2 regions of the Pseudomonas sp. TNT2022 ID642 genome follow, and region 1 is predicted to be linked to the other one. Evidence: riboswitches for the same ligand, from Rfam matches in the RefSeq annotation. Region 1 holds a riboswitch; the other holds the start of a gene.

Evidence for each region. Region 1 has a riboswitch for cobalamin ahead of cobW (cobalamin biosynthesis protein CobW). Riboswitches for the same ligand answer to the same signal wherever they lie in the genome.
Region 2: it holds a riboswitch for cobalamin, as region 1 does, so the genes downstream of both, M5G26_RS13220 (TonB-dependent receptor plug domain-containing protein) here and cobW (cobalamin biosynthesis protein CobW) in region 1, are expected to answer to the same signal.

Annotation. Positions count from the first base shown of each region.
Region 1 covers NZ_JAMDGW010000007.1:367,824-375,598, forward strand. The annotation lists gene cobN (cobaltochelatase subunit CobN) at 1-3,343, opposite strand, end outside; gene cobW (cobalamin biosynthesis protein CobW) at 3,347-4,420, opposite strand; cobalamin riboswitch at 4,520-4,731, opposite strand; cobalamin riboswitch at 5,451-5,672, shown strand; gene M5G26_RS07560 (CbtB domain-containing protein) at 5,796-5,993, shown strand; gene M5G26_RS07565 (CbtA family protein) at 6,005-6,706, shown strand; gene M5G26_RS07570 (cobalamin biosynthesis protein) at 6,703-7,116, shown strand; gene cobM (precorrin-4 C(11)-methyltransferase) at 7,198-7,775, shown strand, end outside.
Region 2 covers NZ_JAMDGW010000012.1:208,990-216,764, reverse strand. The annotation lists gene M5G26_RS13235 (TonB-dependent siderophore receptor) at 1-2,271, opposite strand, end outside; gene M5G26_RS13230 (FecR domain-containing protein) at 2,381-3,334, opposite strand; gene M5G26_RS13225 (sigma-70 family RNA polymerase sigma factor) at 3,331-3,852, opposite strand; cobalamin riboswitch at 3,990-4,195, shown strand; gene M5G26_RS13220 (TonB-dependent receptor plug domain-containing protein) at 4,288-6,225, shown strand; gene M5G26_RS13215 ((2Fe-2S) ferredoxin domain-containing protein) at 6,225-6,584, shown strand; gene M5G26_RS13210 (ABC transporter substrate-binding protein) at 6,581-7,501, shown strand; gene M5G26_RS13205 (PLD nuclease N-terminal domain-containing protein) at 7,552-7,755, shown strand.

The DNA.
Region 1 (7,775 bases):
TCTGCAGCACTGCTTGCACCTGGCTCAGGCGCTGGACGAACTGCTCGCGCGCAGCGGTGCCATCGTCGGAACCACCGTAGGCGTAAGCGCCCCAGTTCAGATAAACCTCGGCGAGGTCGTCGCGGGTCTGCCACAAGCGACCGTCGATGGCGCCCTGCACGCCTGCGCCGTACGCACCGGGTTTGGCACCGAAGATCCGCCAACCCGCCTGACGCCGCGCGGTGTCCTCATCGACGCCCGATTGCAGCAGTGCCTCGCGCTCGGCACGCACTTTGGCGGCCAACGGATTGAGATCGTCCGGCTCGTCCAGTGCCGCTACCGCCTGCACCGCCGCGTCGAACAAGCGAATCAGGTTGGCGAACGCATCGCGGAAAAAACCGGAAACCCGCAACGTGACATCAACGCGCGGACGGTCTAGCAAACTCAGCGGCAGAATCTCGAAATCGTCGACACGCTGACTGCCAGTGGCCCACACCGGACGCACCCCCATCAACGCCATGGCCTGGGCGATGTCGTCACCGCCGGTGCGCATGGTCGCGGTGCCCCAGACGGATAATCCGAGCTGGCGCAGGTGATCGCCGTGGTCTTGCAGGTGTCGCTCCAGAATCAACGTCGCTGACTGGAAGCCGATGCGCCACGCGGTGGTGGTGGGCAGGTTGCGCACGTCGACCGAGTAGAAATTGCGTCCGGTGGGCAGGACGTCGAGGCGACCACGGCTGGGTGCGCCACTGGGGCCGGCGGGGACGAAGCGGCCGCTGAGGGCATCGAGCAGACCGCGCATTTCTGCGGGGCCGCAAGCGTCCAGGCGTGGGGCGACGACTTCGCGCAGATTCTCGATAATTGCACTGACTTCAGCCCACGCCGGCCCCTGTGGGAGCGAGCCTGCTCGCGAAAGCGGTGGATCAGGTAAATCTTTAGCGACTGACACGACGCCTTCGCGAGCAGGCTCGCTCCCACAGGGGATTTGCAGGGATTCGCAGATCAACGCAGTTGCAAACAGTTCGAGCCGTTCGCGGGTGTCGCCGGCAGTGCGCCAGACTTCGTCGCTTTGCGATTGCAGCGCCTCGGGACGCGGGCCGGTCCATGGATCGGCCAGCGCACAATCGAGTGGATCGAATCCGAGTTCGAACGCTTTGGCGAGTGCTCGCAATAGGCTTGATTGCGCGCCTTTGCCGTCGCCTCGTGGAATACGCAGAAGCGCCAACAATGTATCGATGCGCAATCGCCCGCTCGGCGACTCGCCAAAAATGTGCAGCCCGTCGCGAATCTGCGATTCCTTCAGATCACACAAATACGTATCCAGACGCGGCAACCAGATCGCCGCATCGGCGTCACTGTCCAGCCCGGCATCAAGCTGCAATTCACGATCGATCTGCGTCTCGCGCACCAATTGCAGAATGTCGCGCTGCAACTCGCGGGCGCGGCGCGGATCGAGCAGTTGCGCTTCGTAATACTCGTCGGCCAGCAGCTCCAGATTGCGCAATGGGCCGTAGGTTTCGGCGCGGGTCAGCGGCGGCATCAGGTGGTCGATGATCACCGCTTGCGTGCGTCGTTTGGCCTGCGCGCCCTCACCCGGGTCGTTGACGATAAACGGGTAGATATTCGGCAGCGGCCCGAGCAACGCATCCGGCCAGCAATTTTCCGAAAGGCCCACGCCTTTGCCCGGCAGCCATTCGAGGTTGCCGTGCTTGCCGACGTGAATCACACCGTGCGCGCCATAGGTGTTGCGCAACCAGAAATAGAACGCCAGATAAGCGTGCGGCGGCACCAGATCCGGATCGTGATAGACCGCGCTTGGATCAACTTGATAGCCGCGCGCCGGCTGGATGCCGACGAAGGTCAGACCGAAGCGAATGCCGGCGATCATCATCCGCCCGTCGCGGCACATCGGATCGTTTTGCGGCGCTCCCCAGCGTTCAATCACAGCGGCGCGATTGGCTTCCGGCAGCGCGTTGAACATCGCCAGATAAGCGTCCATCGCCAGGCTTTGCTGGCACGGACGCAGATCAATGGTGTCGAGATCGTTGCTGACGCCGCCGAGCAATTGCTGGATCAACTCGGTGCCGGTTTTGGGCAACTCTGCCGTGACCGGATAGCCCTCAGCCTGCAACGCACGCAGGATATTCAGCGCCGCCGCCGGCGTGTCGAGACCGACGCCATTACCAATGCGGCCATCGCGAGTCGGATAGTTGGCGAGGATCAGCGCAATGCGTTTTTCGCCATTCGGCACCCGTGCCAGATCGATCCAGCGCCGCGCCAGTTCAGCGACGAAATCCATGCGCTCGGGTTGCGCGCGGTAGCAGACCACATCGGACTGACTGCGCTCGCTGCGCCAGGCCAGATCCTTGAAGCTGATTGGTCGGCTGATGATGCGACCGTCGAGTTCCGGCAAGGCAATGTGCATGGCCAGATCACGCGGGCCGAGGCCCTGCTCGCTGGCGCGCCAGCCGGGTTCGTTGTCCTGCGCGCAGATCGCCTGAATCACCGGGATATTGCGGCGAAACGGTCGCAAGTGCGGCGCTTCAGGGCTGGACTGGGCGAAACCAGTGGTGTTGAGAATCACCCCCGCCTCGACTTCGTCCAGCCAATCCTCGACCACCGCCAGGCAGCCGGGTTCTTTCAGACTGGCCACGGCGATCGGCAGTGGATTAAGCCCGGCCGCCTGCAAACGCTGGCAGAAAACATCAATGAAAGCGGTGTTCGCCGCTTGCAGATGCGAGCGGTAAAACAGCACCGCCGCCACCGGGTTTTCCGGCCGCCATTCGGCTTGCCAGTCACTCAGTGCGGCGCTGGTTTTGTTCGGGTGGTAGATCGCCGTGCGCGGCAGGGTCTGCGGTTCTTCCCAGGCGTAATCGCGGGCGAGCCAACGGTTGGCCAGACAACGGAAAAAATCCAGCGCATTGCCCAGACCGCCCTGACGCAGGAACTGCCAGAGTCGATCACGATCCACCGCGTTGACGGTGCTCAAGTCGCTGAGCTCCGGATCGGGACGGTCATCGCCCGGCACCAGAATCACCTGTACACCACGCTCGGACAGCTCGACCAGACGCTCGACGCCATAACGCCAATAGGCGATGCCACCGTGCAGCGAAATCAAAATGACCTTGGCATGGCGCAGCACTTCATCGACGTACAGATCGACCGAGGCATGATTCTGTACCTGCATGGGATTGGCCAGACGCAGGCTCGGGTAATCCTCGGGCAATTGCTGCGCGGCTTCGGCGAGCAGCGCCAGGCTGGAGTCGCCGCTGCACAGGATTACCAGCTCGGCGGGAGTTTGGCCAAGGTCGGCAATGTTGTCATCCGAGACGAAACCGCCGGGCTGGGTCCTGAGCAGGTGCATGGCTTAAACGCTGAGCGCGGCGCGCAGTTGCGCTTCGAGTTGGGCGGCGTCGAGTTCCTGGCCGATCAGCACCAGACGTGTCACGCGCGCTTCATCGGCGCCCCACTGACGGTCGAAATGTTTGTCGAAACGCGTGCCCACGCCCTGGATCAACAGGCGCATCGGCTTGTTCGGGATCGCCGCGAAACCTTTGACACGGAGGATGCCGTGCTTGACCACCAATTGCGTCAGGGCGTCGAGCAGCAGGCTTTCGTCAGCTTGCGGCAGTTCGATGGAGATCGAATCGAAGGCGTCGTGATCGTGGTCATCGTGATCGTCATCGCCTTCACCATGGTGGTGATCGTGATGGCTGTGGCGGCTGTCGATGTGTTCTTCGGAACCGGCGCCGAGGCCGATCAACACGTCCAGTGGCAGACGGCCGTTGCTGGCTTCGATGATTTTCACCGCCGGTGGCAGCTCTTCGGCGACTTCAGCGCGCACGCGAGCGAGATCTTCCGGGCTGGTTTGGTCGGCTTTGTTCAGGATGACGAGATCGGCGCTGGCCAGTTGGTCGGCGAACAGTTCGTGCAGCGGCGATTCGTGATCGAGGTTCGGGTCGAGTTTGCGCTGGGCGTCGACCTGATCCGGGAACGCAGCGAAAGTGCCAGCGGCCACCGCCGGGCTGTCGACCACGGTGATCACCGCATCAACGGTGCAGGCGCTGCGGATTTCCGGCCACTGGAAGGCTTGCACCAGCGGTTTTGGCAGGGCCAGGCCCGAGGTTTCGATGAGGATGTGGTCGAGGTCGCCGCGACGCGCAACCAGTTCGCGCATCACCGGGAAGAACTCTTCCTGAACGGTGCAGCACAGGCAGCCGTTGGCCAGTTCGTAAACGCGGCCCGTGGCTTCTTCTTCGGTGCAACCGATGGTGCATTGCTTGAGGATTTCACCGTCGATGCCCAGCTCGCCAAACTCGTTGACGATCACCGCAATGCGCCGGCCCTGTGCGTTGTCGAGCATGTGCCGCAGCAGCGTGGTCTTGCCCGAGCCGAGGAAGCCGGTGACGATGGTGACGGGGAGTTTGGCCAGTGTTTTCATCGGTATGCCCTTTGGCAAGCGGCGGGCATACGGGACGAGAACCGGCAACGCGCGTGCGCGCCGGAAGCGTTCGCCACCGGATCACCCCGCCCGGTTGTAGTGAGAATCTGTGACGAGGCAGGTCTCCTGGCTGACGGCGTTCAGGCGCTGGGCCTGGCGTTTGCTGCGCCTTCCCGCTGGCTCATCAGTTGAGCTGGCAGTGGCGTGGCAGCGAACATCACCGTTCACAGTTGCGGGGGCAGCCGCGGCATTGACCGCGTTCCCTTCTTAGCTTCGGCGTGGGCCGAAGAACCTCGAAAGCGCAAGGCTACGCATGGTGTGGTTATGGGTCAATGTTTGGATTGGGGGTATATCCGTTGCTGCGGCTGGGGCCGCTGGCGGTTTCGCTCTTACAGCGAGTCACCTTTTCCAAACGCCGAAAAGGTAACCCAAAAGGCTTTGCCCCGGCGTACGGCACTTCGCTGAGGCTCAGTGTTCCCTCGCTACGGTGTCCATCCGGGGGCATCGCCTACGGTTTGCTTCGCTGCACCTCCTCTCGATGTGTGCGGCTTCGCCGCACGGCGCTGCGCGCCTAACCCCCGGATGAACACCTTCGCTCGGCCTGCCGAAGGGGCAAAAAAGCCAGATCAAAAGCCAGATCAAGAGCCCCTCACCCTAGCCCTCTCCCGGAGGGAGAGGGGACTGATCGAGTTGTTTGGGCGAGGGACGCCGACGTGCGATACCGCGTTGAACTCAGATTTTGAAAAGCCCACAAATCGGCTCCCTCTCCCTCCGGGAGAGGGCTGGGGTGAGGGAAAATCCACCACAAATCCAAAGCCGACCACGCCCCGCTCTTCACCACTCAATAGGCCGAGCGTAGCGAAGGAACCCCGAGCCCCAGCGAGCGGGCCGCACGTAGGAGCAAGCCCTTTTGGTTACTTTTGGGGCGTTTGCCAAAAGTGACCCGCCGTAAGGGCGGAACCCTAATCAGCAACACCCGCAGCAACGGATCCACCCCAAAAAATTGACCAAAACCCCACCCCCATGCTCTCCTACACACCTTGTTACGGGTGCCCTTCACAGGGTGAAACGGGAAACCGGTGAATCATGTGCTTTACTCAAAGCCATGTCAGTCCGGTGCTGCCCCCGCAACGGTAAGCGAGCGAAGCGTCAAAACCACTGTGTCAGCAAGGCATGGGAAGGTGACGCTTGCAGGTCGGCCTGACGCCAACCCCTCGTGAGCCCGGAGACCGGCCCGCAACACACAGCCCGCATTTTTGCGTCGCTGAACATAACAAACCCGCGGTGGGCGGGCGCTGTTCGAACCTCTGCGAGCCCGACCCGCAGGGGTTTTCATGCGCTCAAATCACCCGCTGACACTCCAGAGGGAAGCGCCATGTCGATCATCAGCAGCACCGGCAGCAACACGGACAAAATTTCCAGCACCACCACCCTGAGCCAACGCCTGACCGCCGCGATCTTTGCGTCGATCCTCGGTGCCAGCCTGGTCTACTTCGCCGGTTTCTCACACATCGAAGCGGTGCACAACGCCGCCCACGATACCCGCCACAGCGCCGCGTTCCCGTGCCACTGAGACCTGCCGACATGATCAAGCGTATTGCGCAAACCGCAGGTTTCACCGGCCTGCTGGCCGCCCTGCTCCTCACCCTGCTGCAAAGCTTCTGGGTATCCCCGCTGATTCTTCAGGCAGAGACCTTCGAGAAAGCCGAACCGGTTGCAGAAGTTCACGAACACGCCGCCGGCACCGCTGCGCACACCCACGATGCCGAAGCCTGGGAGCCGGAAGACGGCTGGCAGCGCGTAGTCTCGACCACGGGTGGCAATCTGGTGGTGGCTGTCGGTTTTGCTCTGATGCTCGCGGGTCTTTACACCCTGCGTGCGCCGACCAAAACCTCGCAAGGCCTGCTCTGGGGTCTGGCCGGTTACGCGACATTCGTCCTGGCACCGACGATGGGCCTGCCACCTGAATTGCCGGGCACTGCCGCCGCTGATCTGGCCTCGCGACAAATCTGGTGGATCGGCACTGCCGCTTCGACCGCTGTCGGCCTGTCGCTGATCGCGTTCAGCCGTCACTGGCTGATGAAGATCCTTGGTGTCGCCATTCTCGCGGTGCCGCACGTGATCGGCGCACCACAGCCGCAAGTGCATTCGATGCTCGCTCCCGAGGCATTGGAAGCCCAGTTCAAAATCGCTTCGCAGTTGACCAACGTAGTGTTCTGGCTGGCCCTGGGCCTGATCAGCGCCTGGTTGTTCCGCCGCAAAAGCGCTGGTCAATACCACGCATGACCGATGACAGCGCAGCGCCGACCTTCGTGATCGGCCTGGGCTGCCAGCGCGGCTGTCCGGCCAGCACGCTGCGCGCGTTACTCGACCAGGCATTGCAGGCCCATCGCATCGACCTTGAAGCGGTCAAGGCCTTGGCCAGCATCGACTTGAAGCGCGACGAACCGGGTCTGCAAGAACTTGCTGCACAACTGGCCCTGCCCTTGCTGTATTTCAGCAGTGAAGAACTGGCCAGTTACCAGCAACGACTCAGTCACCATTCGCAGATCGCCTACGAACGCACCGGTTGCTACGGCGTGGCCGAAAGTGCCGCTCTGGCTCTCGCCGAACAGCTGATACAGGCGCCGGCAAAACTGCTGATTTCCCGGCAAAAATACGCACAGGCAACGTTGGCATTGGCCGGCGCGGCGTAAAATCCCGATAATCCCCGTTATTGATCATGAGCGTTGTTCATCTGCAACGCGGTCGTGCCCTCTTTTACTCAGGATTCAACGATGACCGTCTACTTCATCGGCGCCGGCCCCGGCGACCCGGAATTGATCACCGTCAAAGGCCAGCGGCTGATCCGCAGTTGCCCGGTGATCATCTACGCAGGCTCGCTAGTGCCGGCGGCGGTGCTCGAAGGGCATAACGCCGAGACGGTGGTCAACAGCGCTGAGCTGCACCTTGAACAAATCATCGATTTGATCAAGACCGCACATGCCAGAGGTCAGGATGTGGCGCGCGTGCATTCTGGCGATCCGAGCCTGTATGGCGCGATCGGCGAGCAGATCCGTTATCTGCGCGAGCTGAATATTGCGTTCGAGATCATCCCTGGCGTGACCGCCACCGCAGCGTGTGCAGCGTTGCTCGGGGCGGAGCTGACTCTGCCGGACGTGTCACAAAGCGTGATTCTGACCCGCTACGCCGACAAGACCGCCATGCCGGCAGGCGAAGAGCTCGGCAGTCTGGCGCAGCATGGCGCGACCATGGCGATTCATCTGGGGGTCAATCATCTCGACAAGATTCTGGCGGAACTGCTGCCGCATTACGGCGCCGATTGCCCGATTGCGGTGATTCACCGGGCGACGTG
Region 2 (7,775 bases), on a different contig from region 1:
TGAGACGCGGAAGTTGTCGCTTTGCGCATTGACTCCGGCGCCGAGGGTAAAGCGCTCAAGCGCGCCGCTCAGCGCGTAATCGCCCCACATACGCAGCACGTGTCGCGGCACATACGTATTGAACGCGGCACCGGTCAGGCTACTGTCGATGTCGTCGAGGGTCTTGGTCTGCGTGTAGGTGTACCCCGCGAGCAGTTGCAGGCGCTCAATGACTTCACCGCTGATCTCGGCTTCAAAACCCTGCGCGCGAACCTTGCCGGCATTGAGGTAGCAATATCCATCGGACGACGGGCAGGACGAGTTGTAGTCGGTTTGCGCCTGGTCTTTCTGAATCGTGCGGAACAGGTTGAACGAGGCGTTGAGACGACCGTCGTACCAGGCGCCCTTGATCCCCAGTTCATAGCTCTGGCCCACCAGTGGCTTGAGCGCCGAACCGTCTCCGGAACGGTAGTTGCCTTGCGGGGTGAAAATGTCCGAATAGCTGGCGTATGCGGTCAGGTTTTCGTTCAAGTCCAGCAGCACACCGGCAAACGGCGTGACCTGACCGGTTTCCGTCGAACTGGAATGCTCCGAAGTGCCGCTGTTGATGAAGTCCGAATCGCTGTCAGAGCTGTACCAGCTGACCCGCCCACCGACGACCAGCGTCAACGGATCCGCGAGTTTCAGGCGCAGCGTCGAGTAGACGCCCTTCTGCTTGGTCAGCGAATTGACCGGGCCGCCACGCGAGGAGTTTTCGATGAAGTAACTGTCGTCCGGCTCAAGAATATGTTTGTCGGGATTGAACACGTTTTGCCGCTGCGGCAAAAACGCCACGGAGTAGAAGTCGTTCTTTTTCGAACGGCTGGCGTTGGCGCCGACGATCAGTTCATGTTGCTGACCGAATGCGTCGAACTTGCCATCGACGTACGCATCCAGGCCGTAATCGACCTGATCGTAGTCATACATGCTGCCCAGCATGCCGGTGGTGTTGACGCCCGGAGTCACCGCACCGGAAGCAAATGCGTATTTGATGTCCTGCGTGTTTTTTGTATAAACGCTGGCAACCTTCAGGCTCCAGTCGTCGTTGATCTGATGCTTGAGATCACTGAACACCGTCGTGCGCTGGCTGCGCCAGGTATTCCACGACGGATCGAGGCAAGTTGAGCGACTGAGTTTCAGATCGCTGCGATCCTTGTAGCGCGGCAGACCGCCCCAGCACGGATTGGCATCGACGTCTTCATAGGCGACACCCAGTCCGAGCGTGGTGTCGGGGCTGACGTCAAAGTCGAGCGCGCCGTAATACACCTGATCCTTGCGGCTGGCGTCGTCGACAAAGTAATGCCGGCTCTGCTCGGCGACCACGGCGCGGCCGCGTATCGTGCCAGCGTCGTTCAACGGGCCACCGGTGTCGACTTGTCCGCGATAGTTGTCCCAACTGCCGCCCGACAGGGTGATCTCGGTTTGCGCTGTGGCCTGTCCGCGCTTGCGCACAAAGTTAACCCCGCCGGCGGTGCCGCCCGAACCTTTCATCATCCCGGCCGCGCCGCGAAGAACCTCGACGCGGTCGTAATAGGCCATGTCGCCGCTGAAGCTGTCGGCCTGAACGTAGAGGTTGCCCATGTCCAGCGGCACGCCGTCGTACTGATATTGACCCGACATGCGAAAGCCACGGGAGTAGAAATATTTACCGCCCATGGTCGAGTCGTAGACGGTGATCCCCGGGGTCTTTTCCATGACCTGATCGATGGTGTTGAGGTTCTGGTCGTCGAGCATCTTGCGCGTCATCACCGTGACCGATTGCGGCGTCTCCCGCAGCGAGTGCTCGCCTTTGCCGATGGTCACCGCGCCGGTGGTGTATGAGCCACTGTTTTCGGTGGTTGCGCCGAGCATCTGGCCGTTGATGTTGGTGGCCCCCAGTTCCAGCGCCGAGCCGACTACCGGTGCCGGTCGCAGCACATAGGTGCCATTGGCCTGCGGTTCGGCTTGCAGGCCGCTGCCGCCGAGAATCCGCGCGAAGCCTTCGCTGGTGCCGAACACCCCTTTGAGCCCGGGGGATTTCAAGTCATCGGTCTGCTGCGCATCGAATGAAATCGCTGCCCCCGCCGCACTGGCGAAATGGCTGAGTACCTCGGTCAGGCTACCGGCAGCAATGTCGAAGGATTTAACCGAACTCTGTTGCGCCGACACTGGCGCGGCCAATGTCGTTGTCGACCAGACCCCGGCCGTCGTTGCCGCCAGTAGTCCGACCTTCACTGCGGTCGCCAGACGACCAGACTTGTACACCCGAGACATGCTTACCCTCCCCCAGAAACGCTGAATAAAAACTCATTGAGGGATGAGCCGAACGGTGTGCGTGAAAAGTGCAAACGCTGTAAAAAATATTTCCGGTTCACGGTGCCCATCACTGGGCAGGCGGCGACACATTGACCCAATAACGGCTGTAGCGCGTGATGCGCAAGGACAATCCACTCTCCAGCGCCGCCAGTGCGAGGTCGGTGTTGTCGATCGGAAATGCGCCGGAAACCTTCAGTTGGGCGATCCGCGCATCGCACCGCAGCACGCCGTGGCGGTAACGCGAAATATCCGCCAGCAGCTCGGCCAGAGGACGGTTGAGCGCGATGATGCTGCCTTGCTGCCAGGCACCGACCGACGCATCGTTGCGGCGAATCGCGCTGACCGAGCGGCTATTGAAATCCAGTGATTGTCCAGCCTCTAAACGCACGGTCGAGCCACCGCCCGCCGAGCTGACTTCGACAGCCTTCTCGATCACCGACACCTCGCCACCACCGTCCTGTGAGCGGACGATAAACCGCGTGCCCAACGCCAGCACTTGTCCATGCCGGGTCAGTACTTTGAACGGACGCTGCAACGGATCAACCGCGGTGCTCACCAGAATCTCGCCCCACAGTAATTCCAGGGTGCGCTGGCGACCGTCGAAGCGCAGATTGACTGAGGTGTCGGTGTTGAGCAGCAGGGAACTGCCATCGGCCAGACGAAACTCGCGTCGCTCGCCCACGCCGGTACGGAAATCGGCCAGCAGGTTTTGCGACGGCTCACTGCGCCAGCCCAGCCAGCCCAGCGAACCGGCCGAGGCCAGCAACACTACGCTGCGCAATACCTGCCGCCGGGATCGTTCGACCCCGCGCAACGCCGGTGCCGCCAAGGTGCCTGGCACGCTGGCCATTTGTTCGCCAACGGCCGCCATATGTTGCCAGGCTTGGTGATGGGCAGGGTCAGCGCGCAACCAGTCGTTCCAGGCTTCGCGATCAGCCTCGGTGGCGATGCCGGAATGCAGACGTGCGTACCAGCGCGCGGCGGCGCTGATCGCTTGTAGTTCGGCGGGCGACAGGCTCATGCCAGTTGCATCTGAATCTGCATCAGACAGCAATGCTCCATGGCTTTGGCCATGTAGTTGTTGACGCTGCGCACGCTGATGTTCAAGCGCTCGGCAATTTGCGGGTAGGTCAGACCATCGAATTGCGACAGGATAAACGTCTGCTTGACCTTCGGCCCCAGCCCTTGCAGAAGACGGTCGATTTCCACCAGCGCCTGTAACAGGATCGCCTGCTCTTCCAGCGAAGGCTGTTGCTCCTGTGGCATGGCCGCCAACGCTTCCAGCCAGGATTGCTCCAGCGAACGACGGCGGAACAGATCGACGAGCAAACCTTTGGCGATCATCGAGAGGTAAGGACGCGGCTCGCGAATATCCAGAGCGCTGCGGGCCTTGATGACCCGGACAAAGGTGTCCTGCGCCAGATCGGCCGCATCGAAAGAATTGCTCAGACGCTTGCGTAACCAGCCTTTCAACCACCCGTGATGGTCGCAATACAGGTCATTGACGGCGCTGCGCAGGGATAAATCGTCGGCGGACATGAGGCTGGAATAATTCGCGAGTGATAATGACTCTTATTGTCTGGCGCGCGACGGGTGCTTGGCAATAGGCAACACGGGCCATTTTCATCCCCATAACCCGGATCCCGAAAAGTTGACGAACGGTCTGTCGAATGTTCAGATGCCGCCCAGTTTCAGGTGTCCCATGCCGCCGTGCATGGGGTGAAACGGGAAACCGGTACGTTCTTTTCGAACAAGTCCGGTGCTGCCCCCGCAACGGTATGCGCGTGATGCTTTCGACAGACCACTGTGGCCACTGGGCCATGGGAAGGTGAAAGCCTCGATACGCGCGAGCCCGGAGACCGGCCTGGAATTTCGTTTGGCAAAATCCTGCGGTGGGCGGGCATGGGCCGGTATTGGCTGTGCGCGATGCCTTCTCCTGCATGCTCTTCTGCGAAGATCCTTTTCGAGAAGACAATGATTCGACCTTTCAACACTTCTGCTCCAACCCTGTTCCTTGGCTGCCTGTTCAGCCCGCTGCTGCTGGCCGACGACGCACCGCTGGAACTCCATCAGCAAATCGTTTCTGCACCGTCAGTGGAATCCACCACCGTCGCCGACATGGCGAAGTTCGGCAGCAAGGTCGAGATCGTCAGCCGCGAACAGATCGAACGTGCTGGCCCCAGCGCCGATGTCAGCCGCGTGATGCAGATGTTCATCCCCGGCCTGTATGTGGCGCCGAAAAACGGCCCGTTCGATTACGGCACTTATTCGCTGCTCGGCGGGCGCAACGACGACACGCTGATCCTGCTCGACGGCGTGCGCCTGAACAATCGCCTGTACGGCGGCCTCTATCTGGACACCCTGCCGGCCAACGCCATCGAACGCATCGAAGTGCTCAAGGGTGGCCAGAGCCTGTTGTTCGGCACCCAGGCCGTGTCTGGCGTGATCAACATCGTCACCCGCAGCCCGCAATCGCGCAAAGCCTCCGGCGAGGTGAATCTGGGCGTCGACAGCTTTGGCGGCACTACCGAGGATGCCCGCGTCGAGAATATCTTCACTAACGGTTTCGGCGATCTTGGTTTGCTGGCGTACGTCAGCCATAACGTCTCCGACGGCTATCAGCCGTACCGCAATCGCGACATGAAAAACGTCAGCGAGAAGAACCGCGCCTACGAAGTCACCACCTTCGGCGGCAAGGCGATTCAGTCGTTGGGCGATGATTCAAGGCTGGAACTGTTCTACCAATATGCCGACGCCAATCTCGACTTCGCCCGCCCGGTCGACAATCACAAGACCACCAACGATCGCGTGCAGCAGATCGCCACAGCGACGTTCGAACAGAACATCAACGAGCGACTGAGCTACTTCATCAAAGGTCATCTCAACGACTGGGACACGCGCTACACGCGGATCAACAATGTCGCCGGTGGCGGCACCAAAGTCATCAACCACAACGACTATTGGGGCTTCACCGACTGGGGTGTGCAGGCCGAAGGCAAGGCCGAGTTGCCCGGCGGCCATGTGCTGGTGTTCGGCAGCGACAACCAATGGTTCAAGGGCCAGGACGATGTACTGATCATCGATAACGACAAGGCCGAAGCCCACGCGATCTATACGCAATTGCGCCCGCAGATCGACGCCCTGCCCGACTGGCATCCGAGCATCGGTGTGCGCCACGAAGCCATGAGCGGCGGCGACGGTGCCACGGTCGGCATGCTCACTTCGCTGTATGACCTCAACGACAACTGGTCGGTGCGCGGACAATACGGCAGCGCCTACAAACTGCCGAACGCCGAGCAATTGTTCGTCAATGAACCGGGCGACGAGATCGGCAATCGCAACCTGAAACCGGAAAAAAGCCGCAACGCTGAACTCGGTGTCGACTACAAAGGCTTCTTGCTCGACCGTGAATTCAGCGCCAGCGTGACCCTGTTCAAACGCAAGATCGACGACCTGATCACCCTCGATGGTATCCAGTGGGTCAACGGTGAAGGCACGATCCAGATGCGCGGTTTCGAGGCCGACGCCAAACTGGCGCTCAACGATCAGTGGAGCCTGCAAGCGGACATGACGCGTAATCTCACCGAATCGCGCACGGGGGCGACCATCAACGACATTCCGAGCTTTTTCGCCCGTTCGCGCGTGGGTTATGAAGCGGAAAATCGCCTGTGGGGTGCCGGCGGCGCGATCCGCTACATCCGCGACATCACCAGTTCGAAACAGGTGGAATACGGCCATTATTCGGTGGTCGATGCCGACGCTTATCGCTACCTCGACAATGCCCACCAACACCGCGTGAGCCTGCTGGTGGAAAACCTCTTCGACCGCGATTACGTCACCAGCCGCTCGAGCAACGTCGACAACCTCGGCCGGCCGTTCACCTCCGAAGTGCGCTACACGTACCGCTTCTGATGAATGACATCACAACCATCGACGGCGTCGACACGCACCTGGACTGGTCGCATGTACCCGAGCATGCGCACCATGTGTTCCTCTGCACCGGCCCACGCTGCACTCAGCGTGGCGCCTTGCAGCTATGGAAAACCCTGCGCCGGCATTTGCTCGCGCACGATCGCATCGAGACCCCGGGCGGCGTCTTGCTGACCCGTTCGCACTGTCAGTTCCCGTGCAATCTGGGGCCGATCATCACGGTGTATCCGGAGCGCTGCTGGTATGGCGTACGCAGCAAGGAGGATGTGCAGCGACTGGTCGAGGGGCATCTGGTGGGCGGTGAAGTGGTCGCGGATTTACTGATCAAGGCGCGGACATGAGATCGATCCTGTATGCGCTTGGCGCCCTGCTCTGTGCAACGCCCGTGCTCGCCGACAGTTACCGCAACTGCGGCGAGCATTGGCACGCCGCTCAGCCATCACGCATCGTCGCGCTCAATCAGCATGCGGCTGATCTGGTCCTGGCGCTGGGCGCCGGGTCAGCGCTGGTCGGCGTGGCGTATCTGGATGACACCCATGCCGGGCAGCGGCCATCCGAGTATTTCGGCGTGCCGGTGATCGCCCGCCAGTACCCGGCCAGTGAAGTGCTTTACGCGCAGCAACCGGACCTGGTGATCGGCGGGTTTGCCACAGCGTTCGGCGACGGTGTGACCTCACGCTCGGGGCTTGCGCGCAATGGCGTGGGTTCGTATCTGCTGGAGTCGGCCTGCAACGGGCACTCGCTGGATTACTTCGCGCATGTGCGCAATGACTTGCTGACGCTCGGCAAACTGCTGCACAAACAGGCAAAGGCGCGGCAATTGAGTGAGGCCATGGACGCCGATCTCGCCAGCGCCCGAGCGTTGGCCGGTTCGGGTAAACCGCTGTCAGTGTTCTATCTCGACAGCGAAGTAAAAGGCCTCGACAGCGAAGGTCAACGCGGGTTTGTCACCCCGCTACTGGCCGCCGCCGGTGCGCGCAATGTGTTCGCCGACATCAATCTTTATCGGGTGACCGTCAACAGCGAAACCCTGCTGGCCAGCGACCCTGACGTAATCCTGCTGGCTGACGCCGAATGGTCCCCCGCCAGTCGCAAACGCTATCTGTTGACCCACGACCCGGTGCTGTCGCAACTGCGCGCCGTGCGCGAGAACCGAATGATCGAAATCCCCTTCACCCATCTGCTGCCGACCTTCAACAGCGGTCAAGTGGCACTGCAACTGGCCCGCCAACTCAATGCCCTGAACAAAAATAAATGAACCCGCCGCACCCCACGTCACCTAACGCACAGACCATCAGGAGGTAGCCAATGCAAATCGAAACCGTGTGGATCGTACTGGCGGCAGTTCTTCTGCTTATTGAACTCTGGGCCATCAATCGGGTGCGCAAGAGCGAGGGGAAATCGAGCAATAAAGGCGTGTGGATCGTGTTGATTGTGTTTGTGCCGTTGTTTGGTTTGATTGCCTGGGCGTTGGCGGGGCCCAAGCATGTCAGCCGGCATTCGGCGTCGTAACCTGACCCTTGATCCAAATG